DNA from 2 places in the Thioalkalivibrio sp. ALMg9 genome. Region 1 is predicted to be linked to the other one. Evidence: predicted binding sites of a transcription regulator. Region 1 holds the regulator's gene; the other holds the start of a gene.

Region 1 (7,685 bases):
GTCCGAACTGGATCGCGCGGATGTCGTGGATTCGCACGAGGTTCCGGGTTCGGTGGTGACGATGAACTCGAAGGTCCGGTTCCGGGTGATCGAGTCCGGCGACGAGTTCTCGATGACACTGGTGTACCCGCGTGATGTGGACGAGAGTGGCGGCACGCTGTCGATCCTGGCGCCGGTGGGCAGTGCGCTGCTGGGCCTGTCCGAGGGCGACGAGATCGAGTGGCCGCGCCCGGGCGGGGGGCAGATGCACGTGCGCATCGAGGAGGTCGAGTACCAGCCGGAGCGCGCGGGCGAATACCACCGCTGAGGCGGCGTCCCCCCTCAGCCCCAGTAACCCTGGCGATACCACTGGCCGCTGCGCAGGCAGCGGTACAGCCAGAGCCGGCGGCCCTGACGGTCGCGGCTGCAAGCGTAGTCGCGGCGCGCGTCCTGGCCGTGATCCCACCAGCCATCTTCCAGTCGTCCCAGCCATTGGGGCTGGTCGGGGGGCGCGGCGGGCTCGGGGCCCTGTAGCCAGAGGGCAGTTCCGCAGGCCCGTTGGCCCGGGGTTGGAGCGGTGGGGGCCGGAGTGGTGGCGAGATCGTGTCGCGGCCGCTGGGCATCCTCCGGTCTCGGTGTGCGGCGGTTGATCAGACGGGCGACGGCCTGCTCGCCCAGCCGGGCGCGCAGGCGAGCCAGCACGGCGGGTAGCTGATCGGCCGGTGGTCTGCTCGCCGGGTCTGCGGCGAGCAGACTGTCGCCCCGGGCCGGTGGGTCCAGCAAGCGGGGTGCCTGCAGGCGCAGGCCGATCACCGCCGCCGGCAGGGTCTCGCGATCCAGTCGGGTCTGCCACAGGGGCAGCCACTCGTCGGTGCGAATGCCCGGCTGCCCGCGCTCCAGTGAGATGCGGGTACACGCCTCGCGGTGGGCCAGTTCCAGTGTCATCCCCTGCAGGCTGCGGTTCAGGCCGCGCAACTGCGCCTCGGCCTGGCGCAGCAGCCGCTTGAGCGGGAAGGCCAGGGTCGCCGTGGCGTGGATCTCGTGCTCCAGGCGCAGGGACAGATCCAGCACCGGGGGTGGCGCAAAGCGGGGCAGGGTCTCCGCGCGCCGCGCCAGCAGTCGGTCCAGCAGGTCCAGCAACTCCGGTCCGTGGCGTCGGGCCAGTTCGGGGCGCGACAGGCGCAGCAGATCGCCCAATTGGCGCAGGCCCACGGCGCGCAGGCCCTCGCGGGTCGCGGCGGCCAGTGGCAGGGCCTCCAGCGGAACCGGGGACAGGATGCGGCGCAGGGCCTCGGGGTCTTCCGCGATCGCGGGGTTGCGCAGGCGGGCCAGCAGGCGCGCGGCGGCGGGGCTGCGGGCCAGTCCGATACGGGGATGGAAGTCCAGTTCGGTCAGGGTGTCCCGCGCCTGGTCGCGCAGGGCCTCGAGGCCGCCGAACAGGCGGCGGCTGCGCCCGACCTCCACCAGGATGCGCTGTGCCTCCGGCTCCGGGTGCACGTGATCGGAGAACCGCAGCAGTACGCCGGCCAGCATCTCCAGTTGGGCCTGCAGGGTGTCCGGGGCATGCTCGACCAGTTCCGGGGTATCCAGCACCGCCAGGGCATCCCCCAGCGCCATGCCGGGGCGGGCACCCGCCTGGCGGGCGGCGCGGTTGGCGGCGTGCACCCGGGGGGCAGGGTCGGATTCCACCACCAGCAGGGGGCGCTGCAGCCGCCCGGGGTCCGGCTCCGTCCGGGCCAGCGCGTCCAGCGCAAGGTGCGGCAGGTCGATTGCCATCCAGTGTTCCTGCCGCGGCCGGGCGGCGCGGTTGGCGGTATGCGTCTCCGGTGGCCGGGGTGCGGTGACGGGCAGGGCTGCGGCCGGAAGCAGGCTCAGTTGTTGTCGGACCGGCTCCGGGTGTGTGGTCGCACGCGAGGGACGGGCAGGCTGGCCCATCTCAGGCCTCCGGTGGTTCGGGAACCTGCAGGGGGTGGCCGGAGCGGGCCCAGTGGCCGGCCCCCTTCAGGCAGTGCAGTTCCAGGCCGGAGGCCGCGGGCTGCCAGCGCAGGCGCTGGTGGGCCGGCGAGGGCTGTGCCGCGGCGTTTGGTGGCCGGTACAGGATCGCGCAGGCCCGGCTCTCGCTGGCAGCCAGACGCAACCGGCGCAGCAGGGCCGTCTCCACGGGGCCGCGCAGCCAGGCGAGCAGGACGCCGAACGCCGGGTCGCGCAGGCACTGCTCGCCGGCCCACAGGGTGTCGCGATCATGCTCGGTATGGATCAGCAGGACCCGCTCCGGCGGGATGCCGAGTGTCTGCCAGCCGGGTAGCCAGGGCGTGGCCGGCGGTGCGATCAGCGCGATCCAGTAGCCCTCGCGGCCGCAGGCGGCGAGCATGGGGACCAGCAGCCGGGTCTCGCCACAGCCGAACGGGGCCCCCAGCAGTTCGATCAACTGGCCGCGCGGCCAGCCGCCGCCCAGGGCCCGATCCAGCTCCGCATGGCCGCTGGGCCAGACCGGGGCATCCGTGGCCGGAGCCGCACTGCGGCCGCGCCAGAGCGCCGGGTGGTCGAGCAGGGTATCCAGCGCGCTCATGGCTTAGGGAAACACTGATTCATGTACACGCTCGCGCTCGAGTCGCTTTTGCGTGCGAACAAGGCGCGGTGACTGCGGTGCAGTCATTCTGCACAAGGGAGCCGCAACGCCGTTCCCGCGCCCGTTTTCATCAACAACGGGCGGCCGAGCCCCTGCCTTCAATCGTTTGTGGGGTTGGCGCCCCAGGTTCCCCGATCCTGCGTTGCGCCCCGAATCCATCAAAAACGGGCGGGTAGAACCACTACCTGTTGCACGACGCGCCTGGTCTCGGAAAACCTGGGGTGCCAACGCGAGTGTGTACATGAGTCAGTGTTTCCCTAGGCCTGCGGGTCGAGATCGCGCAGCACGCCCACGCCGATGCCCTCGATGGCCAGGTCCTGGCGCTCGAGGTCGATCTCGATGGGGGCGAAGTCGGGGTTCTCCGGGAGCAGGCGCACCTTCGGGCCGTCCTGCGCGAAGCGCTTGACGGTGACCTCGTCCTCGATGCGGGCGACCACGATCTGGCCGGGCCGGGCCTCCGGGGTCTGGCGCACGGCCAGCAGGTCGCCGTCGAGGATGCCGGCGTCGCGCATGCTCTCGCCGTGTACGCGCAGGAGATAGTCCGGGCGGGCGCGGAACAGGGCGTCGTCGACCCGGTAGTGGCGCTCGATATGCTCGGTGGCGAGGATCGGCGAGCCGGCGGCGACGCGCCCGACCAGAGGGAGTTCGGCCGGTGCGCCACGGGCGGCGCCCGGCAGGCGGATGCCGCGGGAGGTGCCGCCCAGCAGTTCGATCGCGCCCTTCTTCTCCAGGGCCTTCAGATGGCACTCGGCCGCGTAGGGCGAGCGGAAGCCGAAGGCCCGGGCGATCTCGCTGCGGGTCGGTGCCGTGCCCTGGGTGGCGATGGTCTCGGCGATGTAGTCGAAGATGGCTTGCTGGCGTGCAGTGAGCGACACGGGGCACCCTCCGGTTACTGTCTATATATACAGTACAGGGGTGGCTGGCGCGAGGACAAGAGCGGCGCATCCATCCGGAGTGCGTGTTTGCTCCTGACGGCCGGTTTGTTCCACCACGAAGTGCACGAAGAAGCTCAAGTGCGGTTGCACCACAGAGGATTACGGAGAAAACCCAAGGAGGTGTCGCGACCCGGGCGTAGGATGCTGTTGAGCGAAGCGAAACGCATCGATCCGCGAACCTCGCCACCCTTGGGATGGCTACACGATGCGATTCGCTTCGCTCATCACATCCTGCCGGCCGTTGCCTTTCTTCGTGCCTTCGTGGTCAACCCGCCCTGGGTCTTGAGGTGGTATTCAGGTGGGGGTGTAGTCCAGTGGCAGGGCAGTGCGGTCGACCACGCGGCGCAGCACGAAGCTGGAATGGACGCTGTCCACGCCCTCCAGTCGGGTGATGCGGCGCAGCAGGAATTCCTGGTAGGCATCCATGTCGGGGACGACCACCTGCAGCATGTAGTCCGCCGACTGGCCGGTGATCAGGTAGCAGTGCTGGACCTCGGGGTAGCTCGCCACGGTCTCCTCGAAGTGGGCGAAGCGCTCCGGGGTATGGCGGTCCATGCCGATATGGATCAGGGCGGTCAGTTCCAACCCCAGGCTGCGCCGATCCAGCAGGGCTACGCGGCTCAACAGGACGCCGGCCTGTTCCAGCGCACGCACCCGACGCAGGCAGGGGGAGGGGCTGAGCCCCACGCGATCGGCCAGGGCCTGATTGGACAGGCTCGCATCCTCCTGCAGGATCTCGAGGATGCGGCGGTCATAGCGGTCGAGTCGGTGTGGTTCGGGTTTCATGGTTGAATATTGCTCTAAAGTGGCTTTATTGCGCAAGGATAGTGCGCAACTATTGCGTTCTTAGGGAAAAACGCAAGGTTATGCCGGGGACAATGCGTTAGGATAATGCACAGATAGAAATCCGGAGCGCGGCACCCGACCACACGGCGAGGCCGCGCCCCTTACAGGAGACGAACACGATGGCCTTCGATCACACCAAGTACGCCCCGTTCCCGCCGATCGACAAGTCCGATCGGCGCTGGCCGGCCCAGCGCACCACGGCCGCCCCGCGTTTCTGCGCGGTGGATCTGCGTGACGGCAACCAGGCGCTGGTGCACCCGATGAGCGTGGAACAGAAGATGCGCTTCTTCGAGGTGCTGGTGGAAATCGGTCTGACCGAGATCGAGATCGGCTTCCCGGCCGCCTCGCAGATCGACTACGACTTTACCCGCCGCCTGATCGATGAAGACCGCATCCCCGAGGGCGTGTACATCCAGGTGCTGACCCAGGCGCGCGAGGACTTGATCCAGAAGACCTTCGCGGCGCTGGAGGGCGCCCCGCGCGCGGTGGTGCACGTGTACAACTCCACCAACCCGGCGCAGCGCGAGCAGGTCTTCCGCATGGATCGCGACGGCGTGCGCGGCATTGCCGAGAACGGTGCACGCTGGGTGCGGGATTACGCGGCGAAGTACCCCCAGACCGACTGGATCTTCCAGTACTCGCCGGAGAGCTTCTCCACCACCGAGCTGGACTTCGCGGTCGAGGTGGTCGATGCGGTGAATGCGATCTGGCGCCCGGACCAGGGCCAGAAGGTCGTGATCAACCTGCCGGCCACGGTCGAGTCCGCCACGCCGAACGTCTTTGCCGACCAGGTCGAGTGGTTCTGCGACCACGTGCAGTACCGCGAGCATTTCTGCGTGTCGCTGCATACGCACAACGACCGGGGCACCGGTGTGGCCGCGGCCGAGCTGGGCCTGCTGGCCGGGGCCGACCGCCTGGAAGGCACGCTGTTCGGCAATGGCGAGCGCACCGGCAACATGGATCTGGTCACCGTCGGCATGAACCTGTACTCGCAGGGCATTGACCCGACCATTGACCTGTCCGATATGGAGCGGCTGATGGACGTGTACAAGGAGTGCACCGACATGCCCATCAACCCGCGCCACCCGTGGGCGGGCGAGCTGGTCTACACCGCTTTCTCCGGCAGTCACCAGGACGCGATCCGCAAGGGCCTGGCGCATTACAAGGAGAAGGGCGGCCACTGGAACGTGCCCTACCTGCCGATCGACCCGAGCGACCTGGGCCGGCGTTACGAGGAGGTCGTGCGCATCAACAGCCAGTCCGGCAAGGGTGGGGTCACGCATGTGCTGGAGCGCGACTACGGCATCGAATTGCCGCGCTGGCTGGCGATCGAGTTCGCCCGCATCGTGCAGAAGGATGCCGAGACCTCGCAGATCGAGGTCTCCTCGAAGCGCATCCACGAGCTGTTCGAAAAGCATTACCTGACGCCGGTTACCGGCTGGGATCTGGTGCGTTACGAGATCGAGAAGGACGGTCCTGTGGTGCGGCTGGATGCGACCATGGGCCCGCCCGGGCGTGAATCCCGCCTGCGGGGCGAGGGCCACGGCGCGGTCGCGGCGCTGACCTCCGCCATGGAGGCCGAGCGTGGCGTGCAGGTGAAGGTCACCCACTTCGACGAGCACGCGATGGAGTCCGGCACCGAGGCGCGCGCCATGGCCGCCGTGGACGTGCAGGTCGATGGCGAACGCTCCGTGGGCGTCGCCCTGGGCGAGGACACCACGGCCGCCACCCTGCAGGCCGTGCTCAACGCCACGGGCCGCCGCCTGGGCGAGCGCGCCGTGGAGTCAGCCGCCGTCAGCGCCTGATCTCGCCGGGCCCGCGGGGCCTTTCCTGGCCCCTGTGGGAGGGTGCTTGCAACCAAGCCTCCCGTTCGCATCACAGCGGACGGGAGGCTTCGCGCCTGATCACCGCACGCGCTTCTCCAGCATGGTCTGCATGCGGGTCAGGCGTTCCTGGAGCTTGAGGGTTTCCTGCTGTATCTCGTGGATCTCCGCGTGCAGGGCCTGGTTCTCTTCGTGCACGCTGTCATGGATCATCTGCTGCTCGATCTCCATCGAGCGGTCGTGCATGCGCTGCATGGCGTCCACGATGATGGCGATGAACAGGTTCAGCACGGTGAAGGTGGCGATCAGGATGAAGGGCACGAAGAACGCCCAGGCCCAGGGGTAGATGTCCATCACCGGGCGGGCGATGTCCTCGGACCAGCCCTCCAGCGTCATCACCTGGAACAGGCTGTACATGGTGGCGCCGAGCGTGCCGAACTTCTGTGGGAAGGATTCACCAAACAGGCCGGTAGCGATGATCGCGAACACGTAGAAGATCAGCACCAGCAATCCCATGATGGAGATGATGCCGGGGATCGCCCGCAGCAGCGCCTCCACGATGAAGCGCAGCTTCGGCACCATGGAGACCAGGCGCAACAGACGCAGCACGCGCAGCACCGAGAATGGCCCCGAGGCCGGGATCAGTGCGATCCCCACCACGAAGAAATCGAACACGTTCCACGGGTTGCGCCAGAACCGCAGGCGGTAGACGAACAGCTTGGCCAGCACCTCGGCGGTGAAGATTGACAGGATGATGGCGTCCGCACTCAGGATCACCGGGCCGATCCAGCCCATTACGGTGTCCGAGGTCTCGAGCCCCAGGGTCAGGGCGTTCAGCAGGATCAGGCCAATGATGAAGCGCTGGGTCAGCCGGGCCTCGATAAAGTGTTCCAGGCGTGCGCGCAGCGTGGGGGTTTCGCTCATGGTGTCGAAGATCGTTGGAGTCCTTGGGGACGCGCAAGAGTAGGGTAAAGCCGGGGTTCCGGCAATCGCGCGAGCGCAAGCACGCGCCACGTCAGGAGTGCCTGGCAGACGGCACGAATGGACAGATTCCCGGGAACGGAAGGAGAGCACGGATGTGGGATGAACGTTACGCTGAGGACGACTACGTCTACGGCACTGAACCGAATGATTTTCTGCGCGCGGCAGTGGCCAACGTGCCGCGCGGGCGGGCCCTGTGCCTGGCCGAGGGGGAGGGCCGCAACGCGGTGTTCCTGGCGCAGCAGGGGTTCGACGTGCTGGCGGTGGACAGCTCCGCGGTCGGCCTGCAGAAGGCCCAGCGCCTGGCCGAGGACCGCGGGGTGCAGATCGAGACCCTGGTGGCGGATCTTGCCGACTACGCGATCGAGCCGGACTCCTGGGATCTGATCGTATCGATCTTTTGCCATTTGCCCCCGGACGTTCGGCGCCGCCTGCACGCCGAGGTGGTCGCGGGCCTGCGCCCGGGCGGGGTGTTCATCCTCGAGGCCTATA
Region 2 (7,685 bases), 500 kb from region 1:
GTCATGCCAATCGCCCCGCCCTCGGGCAGATGAATGACCCCGATGTCGAACGAAGGGGTCTGGCCGGCCTTGGGGGATGTCATGGCGTGCTCCTGCCGTGGGGGTCGGAATGGGTGCATCAAAGATAGGGACCAATCAGGTGCGTGATCCACCCCGCCAGGCGTCGCCGCAGCGGCCGGTTCTCCCAGTCCTCGATGGTCAGGCGCTCGGCATCGGCCTTGTCCACCTCGATCAGTTCGCGGATCTCGCGGGCGAAGCCTTCGTCCCAGATGTTCAGGTTGGCCTCGTCGTTCAGACGAAACGACCGGTTGTGCAGATTCGCGGAGCCGATACTGGCCCAGCGGTCGTCGATCGCCATCAGCTTGGAGTGGTACATGCGCGGATGATACTCGTACAGTTCCACCCCGGATTCGAGCATCGGCCGCCAGCGATTAACCGATGCATGACGGAAGAAACCGAAGTTCATGCTGTCGCCCGGGACGAGCACGCGAATACGGACGCCCCGGTCGGCCGCCTCCTCCAGTACCTCCAGGAACCGCGGATCGGGATAGAAATAGGCCGTACCGATCGTGATGTGCTCTTCCGCCGCGGCGATGGCATGCAGAAACATCAGGCGCACCCGGTGACGCCCCTCGCGCGGGGCACTGTTAACCATCTGGGCGTCGCGATCCCCCATTTCGGACAGCTCGGGGAAATACGCCTCGCCGGTGGGCATCCGCCCCGTGGCGTCCAGCCAGGTCTCCAGGAACACCGCCTGCAGATTGCCGACCACCGGGCCCTGGATGCGGAAGTGATTGTCGCGATAGCCATCGCGGTCGTCACCGTCAACCCAGGGATCGGCCACGTTGGCTCCCCCGATGAAACCGGTATGACCGTCCACCACCAATAGCTTGCGGTGCGTGCGGTGATTGAAGCGCGACAACTGGTACCAGGACGGCTCGCGCCAGCGCACCAGCTCCACCCCGGCCTCTTCCATGCGCTCGAACATCTCCGGGTCAGCATCGCGCGAACCAAGGAAATCCAGCATGGCATGCACCCGAACCCCGCGTTCCGCCGCACGCGCCAGGACCTCGGAGAAAATCGCCGCCTGCTCGCCCCAGTACTCGTACACCTCGAAGGTGACCGAATGCTCGGCGTTTTCGATCGCCTCGATCTTGGCCGCGTAGATGGCCTCGCCGTCCTGTAACAGGTCAATGCGGTTGCCGCTCATGATCGGCTGCTGCAGGAGCAGGCCCATGTCCCGCCGGAACTGCTCCGACGAAGTCCCGTACTCCAGCGCCAGCGGCTCTTTCAGCCGGTCCGGTTTCGGCAACGCATTGAACAGCACCACATTCCCCAGCGCAAAGATCAGGGCAATCAGCACCACCGGGAGCAGGACGTAGCGCATGGGGTCTCCAGGCACGCAGCGAATACATGAGGATTTTGGCTCAGTGTACACAGCCGGTTACAAAAACCGGCGAAGGTTCGTCAGGTGGCCTGTTATCCCGGCACCGCGTTGAAGCGTAATGGGTTGGCGATCCCCCCGGTCATTGTGGGACGGATTCCATATACTGTATATATAGACAGTATATGGAATCCGCAGCCCATCCCCCCACCCGCAAGCATGCCGGCGCCCCCCCGGCCTATGCCGAACTGACGACGCTCAGCAACTTCTCGTTCCTGCGCGGGGCATCGCACCCGGAGGAGCTGGTCGAAAGGGCGCAGGCACTGGGCTATCGCGCGCTGGCGCTGACCGATATCGCCTCGCTGGCTGGTGTAGTACGAGCACACTCGGCAGCAAAGGAATGTGGGTTACACCTGATCCTGGGGGCGACCTTCCGGCTGGCCGATGGCCCCACCCTGACGCTTCTGGTGCGCAATCCCACGGGATACGCCGCCCTGTGTCGATTGATCACTCGGGCCCGCGGCGCGGCGGACAAGGGACACTACCACCTGACGCGCGCCGACCTGGATGCCCTGCCCGCCGAGAGCCGCACCGGCTGGCACAGCCTGCTGCGGGTCGACGCCGACAGCCCAGGGACGGCGCTCGCCGCAGCGGCCCACTGGCTGTCCGGATGGGCCGCCCTAGGTCAGGGCCACCTGGCCGTGAGCCAGTTGCGCACCCCCGAAGATGCCACCCTGACGGCCCGCGCCCGGGCGCTGGGAACCGCCACTGGACTCCCGATCGTCGCCTGCGGCGACGTGCACATGCATCGGCGCGGGCGGCGCGCCCTGCAGGACGTGCTGACCGCCCTGCGCCTGCGTTCGACGGTCGCGGAGGCGGCGCATGAACGCTTCCCCAATGGGGAACGCTGCCTGCGCCCGCGGGCCGAGCTAGCCGCGCTGTATCCCGCCGCCTGGCTTGAGACCAGTGTGGCCATCGCGTGGGACTGCGACTTCTCGCTGGACGCGGTCACCTACCGCTACCCCACCGACCCGTTGCCGAAGACCATGACCCCGTCCGCCTACCTGCGCGAGGAGACCCTCAAGGGTGCTCGCCAGCGCTGGCCCGACGGCATCCCGCCGACAGTGCAGGAACAGATCGAACGCGAACTGGGCATCATCCGCGAGCTGGGCTACGAGCCGTACTTCCTGACCGTCTACGACATCGTGTGCTTTGCCCGCAGCCGCGGGATCCTGTGCCAGGGGCGCGGCTCGGCCGCCAATTCGGCCGTGTGTTATGCCCTTGGCATCACCGCAGTCGATCCCTCGCGCTCCAGCATGCTGTTCGAGCGCTTCATCTCCGCCGAGCGCGGCGAGCCGCCGGACATCGACGTCGACTTCGAGCATGAGCGCCGCGAGGAGGTGATCCAGTACATCTACCGGCGCTACGGCCGCGAGCGCGCCGCGCTGGCCTGCACGGTAATCCGCTACCGCCGCCGCAGCGCCCTGCGCGACGTCGGCCGCGCGCTGGGCATCTCGCGCGCGCGGCTGGACGCGCTGACCGCCAACCTCGCCTGGTGGGACGACGGCATCCCCGCCGAGCGCCTGCGCGAGGCCGGACTGGACCCGGACGGCGCCCTGGCCCGGCAGTGGCAGACGCTGACCGCCGAGCTGCTCGGCTTCCCGCGCCACCTGTCGCAGCACACCGGCGGCTTCGTGATCGCCGACGGCCGGCTGGACGAGCTGGTGCCCATCGAGAACGCGGCCATGCCGGAGCGCTCGGTGATCCAGTGGGACAAGGACGACCTGGACGCCGTGGGCCTGCTGAAGATCGACGTGCTGGCGCTGGGGATGCTCTCCTGCGTGCGCCGCGCACTAGAGCTGATGGCGCGTCACCGAGGCCGTAACTGGGGCCTGGCCGACATCCCCGCCGAGGATCCGGCGGTCTATCGCATGCTGCAAAAGGCCGACACCCTGGGCGTGTTCCAGATCGAGTCGCGCGCGCAGATGAGCATGCTGCCGCGCCTGAAGCCCACGAACTTCTACGACCTGGTAATCGAGATCGCCATCGTGCGCCCCGGCCCGATCCAGGGCGAGATGGTGCACCCCTATCTCAAGCGCCGCGCCCACCCGGAACGGGTGCGCTACCCAAATAGCGAGGTGAAACGCGTGCTCGGCCGCACGCTGGGCGTGCCGATCTTCCAGGAGCAGGTGATCGAGTTAGCGATGGTCGCGGCCGGCTTCTCCGCCGGCGAGGCGGACGGGCTGCGCCGCGCGATCGGCGCCTGGCGCCGCACCGGCCAGCTCGCGCGCTACCGCGAGCGCCTGATGGAGGGCATGCGCGAACGCGGCTATCCGGAGAGATTCGCCGAACAGCTGTACAAGCAGATCCTCGGCTTCGGCGAATACGGCTTCCCCGAGTCGCACTCGGCCAGCTTTGCGCTGATCACCTATGTCTCGTCCTGGCTCAAGTGCCACGAGCCCGCGATCTTCGCCTGCGCCCTGCTGAACAGCCAGCCGATGGGCTTCTACGCCCCGGCGCAGATCGTCGCCGACGCCCGCCGCCACGGCGTGGAGGTCCGCCCGGTGGACGTGCGTTGTAGTGACTGGGAGTGCACGGTGGAACCGCTGGCCGGGAGCGACGCGCTGGCCCTGCGCCTGGGCCTGAACCGCGTCGGCGGGCTGGCCCGTGACGTCGCCGGGTGCGTGGTCACCGCCCGCGTTGAGCGGGCCTTCGCGGACGTCCCGGATCTGGTGGCCCGCGCCAGGCTCACCCGCGCCCAGGCCAATCGCCTCGCGCGCGCCGACGCCCTGAAGGGCCTGGCCGGCAACCGCCACCAAGCGCGCTGGGCCACCGAGGCGGTGGAGGAGCCCCTGCCGCTGTTCGCCGAGGGACCGGGCGAGACCGTGCGCGAGGCCGACGTGACCCCGTTGCTGCCCCGCCCGGATGCGGTGGACGACCTAGTGCAGGACTACGCCACCCAGGGCCTGAGCCTGGGTCCGCACCCGCTGGCACTGATGCGCCCGTCCCTGGAACAGCACCGCCTGGCCACCGCCGCCCGGCTACTCGAACAACCCGGCCACAGTGGCGCCCGCTACGCCGGGCTTGTGATCACCCGCCAGCGCCCCGGCTCGGCCAACGGTACGGTATTCCTGACCCTGGAGGACGAGACCGGCACGCTCAACCTGATCGTCTGGCCGGACCGGGTGGAGCGCTTTCGCGCCGAGGTCCTGCACGGCCGCCTGCTGGAGGCCCACGGCGAGTGGCAGTACAGCGAGGGCGTCGGCCACCTGATCGTGCAGCGCCTGATCGACCGCAGCACCTGGCTCGGCGAACTCGCCACCCACTCCCGCGACTTCGGCTAATTCCGACCTATCGAACGCAAACTCTTGCGAGCATATCCATCAAACGCGGCCGTAGAGATCCTCCAACCGCACGATGTCGTCCTCGCCGAGGTAGCCACCCGACTGTATTTCGATCAGTTCCAGCGGGATCGATCCCGGATTCTCCAGCGAGTGCAGTTGCCCGATCGGCACGTAGGTCGACTGGTTCTCGGTCACCAGATAGGTCTCCTCGCCGTTTCGCACCTTCGCAGTACCGCTGACCACCACCCAATGCTCTGCGCGATGGTGATGCATCTGCAGCGAGAGCTTCGCCCCCGGTTTTACGGTGATGCGCTTGACCTGGTAACGGTGCCCTACATCGACGCATTCGTAGCACCCCCATGGGCGGTACACCGAGGTGTGATCCACGTGTTCACTGCGATTGTCCGCTTTCAGGCGCTCCACGATGAGTTTGACGTCCTGGACGCGGTCGCGGTCGGCAACCAGTACGGCGTCACGGGTGGCGACCACGGCCAGGTTGCGCAGGCCAATGCCAGCGACCAGCAAGCCGTCGGCATCCACCACGCAGCCCTCGCTATCTTCCAGCAGGCAGTCCCCGCGCAGGGTGTTGCCCTGCTCATCCATGCCACGCACGCCCGCCAGAGCGGACCACGAACCGATGTCGCTCCAACCGGCGGCCAGCGGTGTGACGGCGGCGTGCTCGGTGCGCTCCATCACGGCGTAATCCACCGAGATGTTCGGGGCCGCGGCGAAGGCCTCCGGGTCCACCCGCAGGAAGTCGAGGTCCTCGCGGGCGCCCTCCAGCGCGGCGCGACAAGCCTCGACGATGCCCGGTTCGAAACGCTGCAACTCCTGCATGTACAGCGAGGCGCGGAACACGAACATGCCGCTGTTCCAGAGGTAATCGCCACTGTCGACGTACTCGCGCGCGGTGGCGGCATCCGGCTTCTCGACGAAACGCGCCACTCGCGCCCCCGCCTCCCCCAGGGACTCACCCTGCTGGATGTAGCCATAACCAGTCTCCGCAGCGGTAGGCACGATCCCGAAGGTCACCAGGTGGCCCGCCTCCGCCAGCGTCATGGCTCGCGCCACGGCGGCCTGGAAGGCCTCGGGATCACCGATGTGGTGGTCCGCCGCCAAGATCAGCAACAACGGGTCGCGCCCTTCCGCCTGCGCCTGCAATGCGGCCAGGGCGATCGCCGGGGCGGTATTGCGCCCCTCCGGCTCCAGCACGATGCGGGCATGCTCCACACCTGCCGCCCGCAACTGCTCGGCCGCCAGGAAGCGATGCTCGACGTTGGCCAGCACCAGGGGCGCCGACGCGCCCAGGCCGTCGAGCCGCTCGGCCGTCTGCTGCAGCAACGTCTGCTCCCCGGTCAGGGGCAGGAACTGCTTGGGGTAGTGACTGCGCGATACCGGCCACAGCCGAGTCCCCGATCCGCCGGCCAGGATCACCGGCTGCAGTTCCGTCCGGCTTTGCGTATGTTCCATCGGCCTTACCCCCGTATCAGGCGTGAAATCTCGTCCACGCGGCGTTCCAGCAGGGCCGGATCGGCGCGGGTCTCCACATTCAACCGCAACAGCGGCTCGGTATTGGAACTGCGCAGGTTGAAGCGCCAGTCCGCGAATTCCAGGCTGACGCCATCCGTATGATCCAGCCCCACGGCTTCCGACGCGTAGGCCTGCATCACCCGATCGGTGGCGGCGGCGGCGTCCTCGACCTCGAAGTTCAGCTCGCCGCTGCAGGGGAAGCGCGCCATGCGCTCGGCCACCATCTCGCCCAATGCCTGGCCGCGTCGGCCCATGAGCTCGGCCACCCGCAACCAGGGCAACATCCCGGTATCGCAGTAGTAGAAGTCCCGGAAGTAGTGGTGAGCACTCATCTCGCCCCCGTAGATTCCATCCTCGTGGCGCAGCCGCTCCTTCATGAAGGCGTGTCCGGTCTTGGACTGGATGGGTTCGCCCCCCGCGGCACACACCATCTCAATGGTGTTCCAGGTCAGGCGCGGATCATGGACGATGCGCTCCCCGGCGTGCCCCTCCAGGCATGCCTCGGCCAGCAGGCCCACGATGTAATACCCCTCGATGAAGTGGCCTTGGGCGTCGAACAGGAAGCAGCGATCAAAGTCGCCGTCCCAGGCCACGCCCAGATCGGCGCCGTGCTTGCGCACCGCCTCCGCGGTGGCCGCGCGGTTTTCCGGCAGCAATGGATTGGGAATGCCATTGGGGAAACGCCCATCCGGATCGAAGTTGACGCGGATCAGCTCGAACGGGAGATGCGGCTCCAGAGCCTCCAGCACCGGCCCCGCCCCCCCGTTGCCGGGGTTCACGACCACCTTGAGTTTCGGCAAGGTTTCGCGGTCGACCGAAGCCAGCAACCGGGAGATGTAGTCCGCCCGATGATCCAGGTGCCGGACCTGCCCGTGGGGCATGGGCCGGAAGTCACCGCGCTCGGCGCAGACGCGAATCGCCTGCAGCCCGGAATCCCCGCTGATCGGGCGCGCATCGCTGCGTACCAGTTTCAGCCCGTTATAGTCCAGCGGATTGTGGCTGGCCGTCACCATGATCCCGCCACCGGCCCCATAGTGCGCGGTGGCGAAATACACCTCTTCGGTGCCACACATGCCTATATCGGCAACATCACTCCCGCCCGCCGTAAGCCCTTCGGTGAGCGCCCGCGCCAGTTCCGGGCTGGAAAGGCGGATATCGTGCCCGACGACCGTGCGTCCCGGCCGGATCTCCTCGGCGAAGGCGCGCCCGATCGCTCGCACCACATCCGGATTGAGCTGGTCCGGCACCCGCCCACGTATGTCGTAGGCCTTGAAACAGTCGATCTTCATGCACGCCCCTTACCGGCATCATTCGCTTCCCGCACCGGACAGAAATCCGTTGCGTACACCTTCATGATACATAGCCGAAGGGCTCCGCGAGGCCATGCCAGCATCACTGGCGTGAGTGCCGTTACTTGACGCTCTACA

What was found. Region 1 encodes LexA, which represses DNA repair genes until DNA is damaged. Its sites were predicted from a motif close to TACTGTNNATATNNACAGTA; they were not measured.
Region 2: the regulator LexA is predicted to act here: its motif matches at 1,549-1,568, upstream of F792_RS0111125 (error-prone DNA polymerase).

Annotation. Positions count from the first base shown of each region.
Region 1 is NZ_AQYC01000009.1:922,112-929,796, reverse strand. Features, by position in the region: gene rnk (nucleoside diphosphate kinase regulator) at 1-307, shown strand, start outside; gene F792_RS0113490 (DNA polymerase Y family protein) at 322-1,755, opposite strand; gene imuA (translesion DNA synthesis-associated protein ImuA) at 1,916-2,548, opposite strand; gene lexA (transcriptional repressor LexA) at 2,866-3,483, opposite strand; gene F792_RS0113475 (Lrp/AsnC family transcriptional regulator) at 3,838-4,329, opposite strand; gene F792_RS0113470 (2-isopropylmalate synthase) at 4,509-6,194, shown strand; gene F792_RS0113465 (ion transporter) at 6,294-7,136, opposite strand; gene F792_RS0113460 (cyclopropane-fatty-acyl-phospholipid synthase family protein) at 7,289-7,685, shown strand, end outside.
Region 2 is NZ_AQYC01000009.1:420,727-428,411, reverse strand. Features, by position in the region: gene F792_RS0111135 (cyclin-dependent kinase inhibitor 3 family protein) at 1-83, opposite strand, end outside; gene F792_RS0111130 (phosphatidylserine/phosphatidylglycerophosphate/cardiolipin synthase family protein) at 119-1,387, opposite strand; gene F792_RS0111125 (error-prone DNA polymerase) at 1,570-4,728, shown strand; gene F792_RS0111120 (mannose-1-phosphate guanylyltransferase/mannose-6-phosphate isomerase) at 4,768-6,198, opposite strand; gene F792_RS0111115 (phosphomannomutase/phosphoglucomutase) at 6,204-7,547, opposite strand.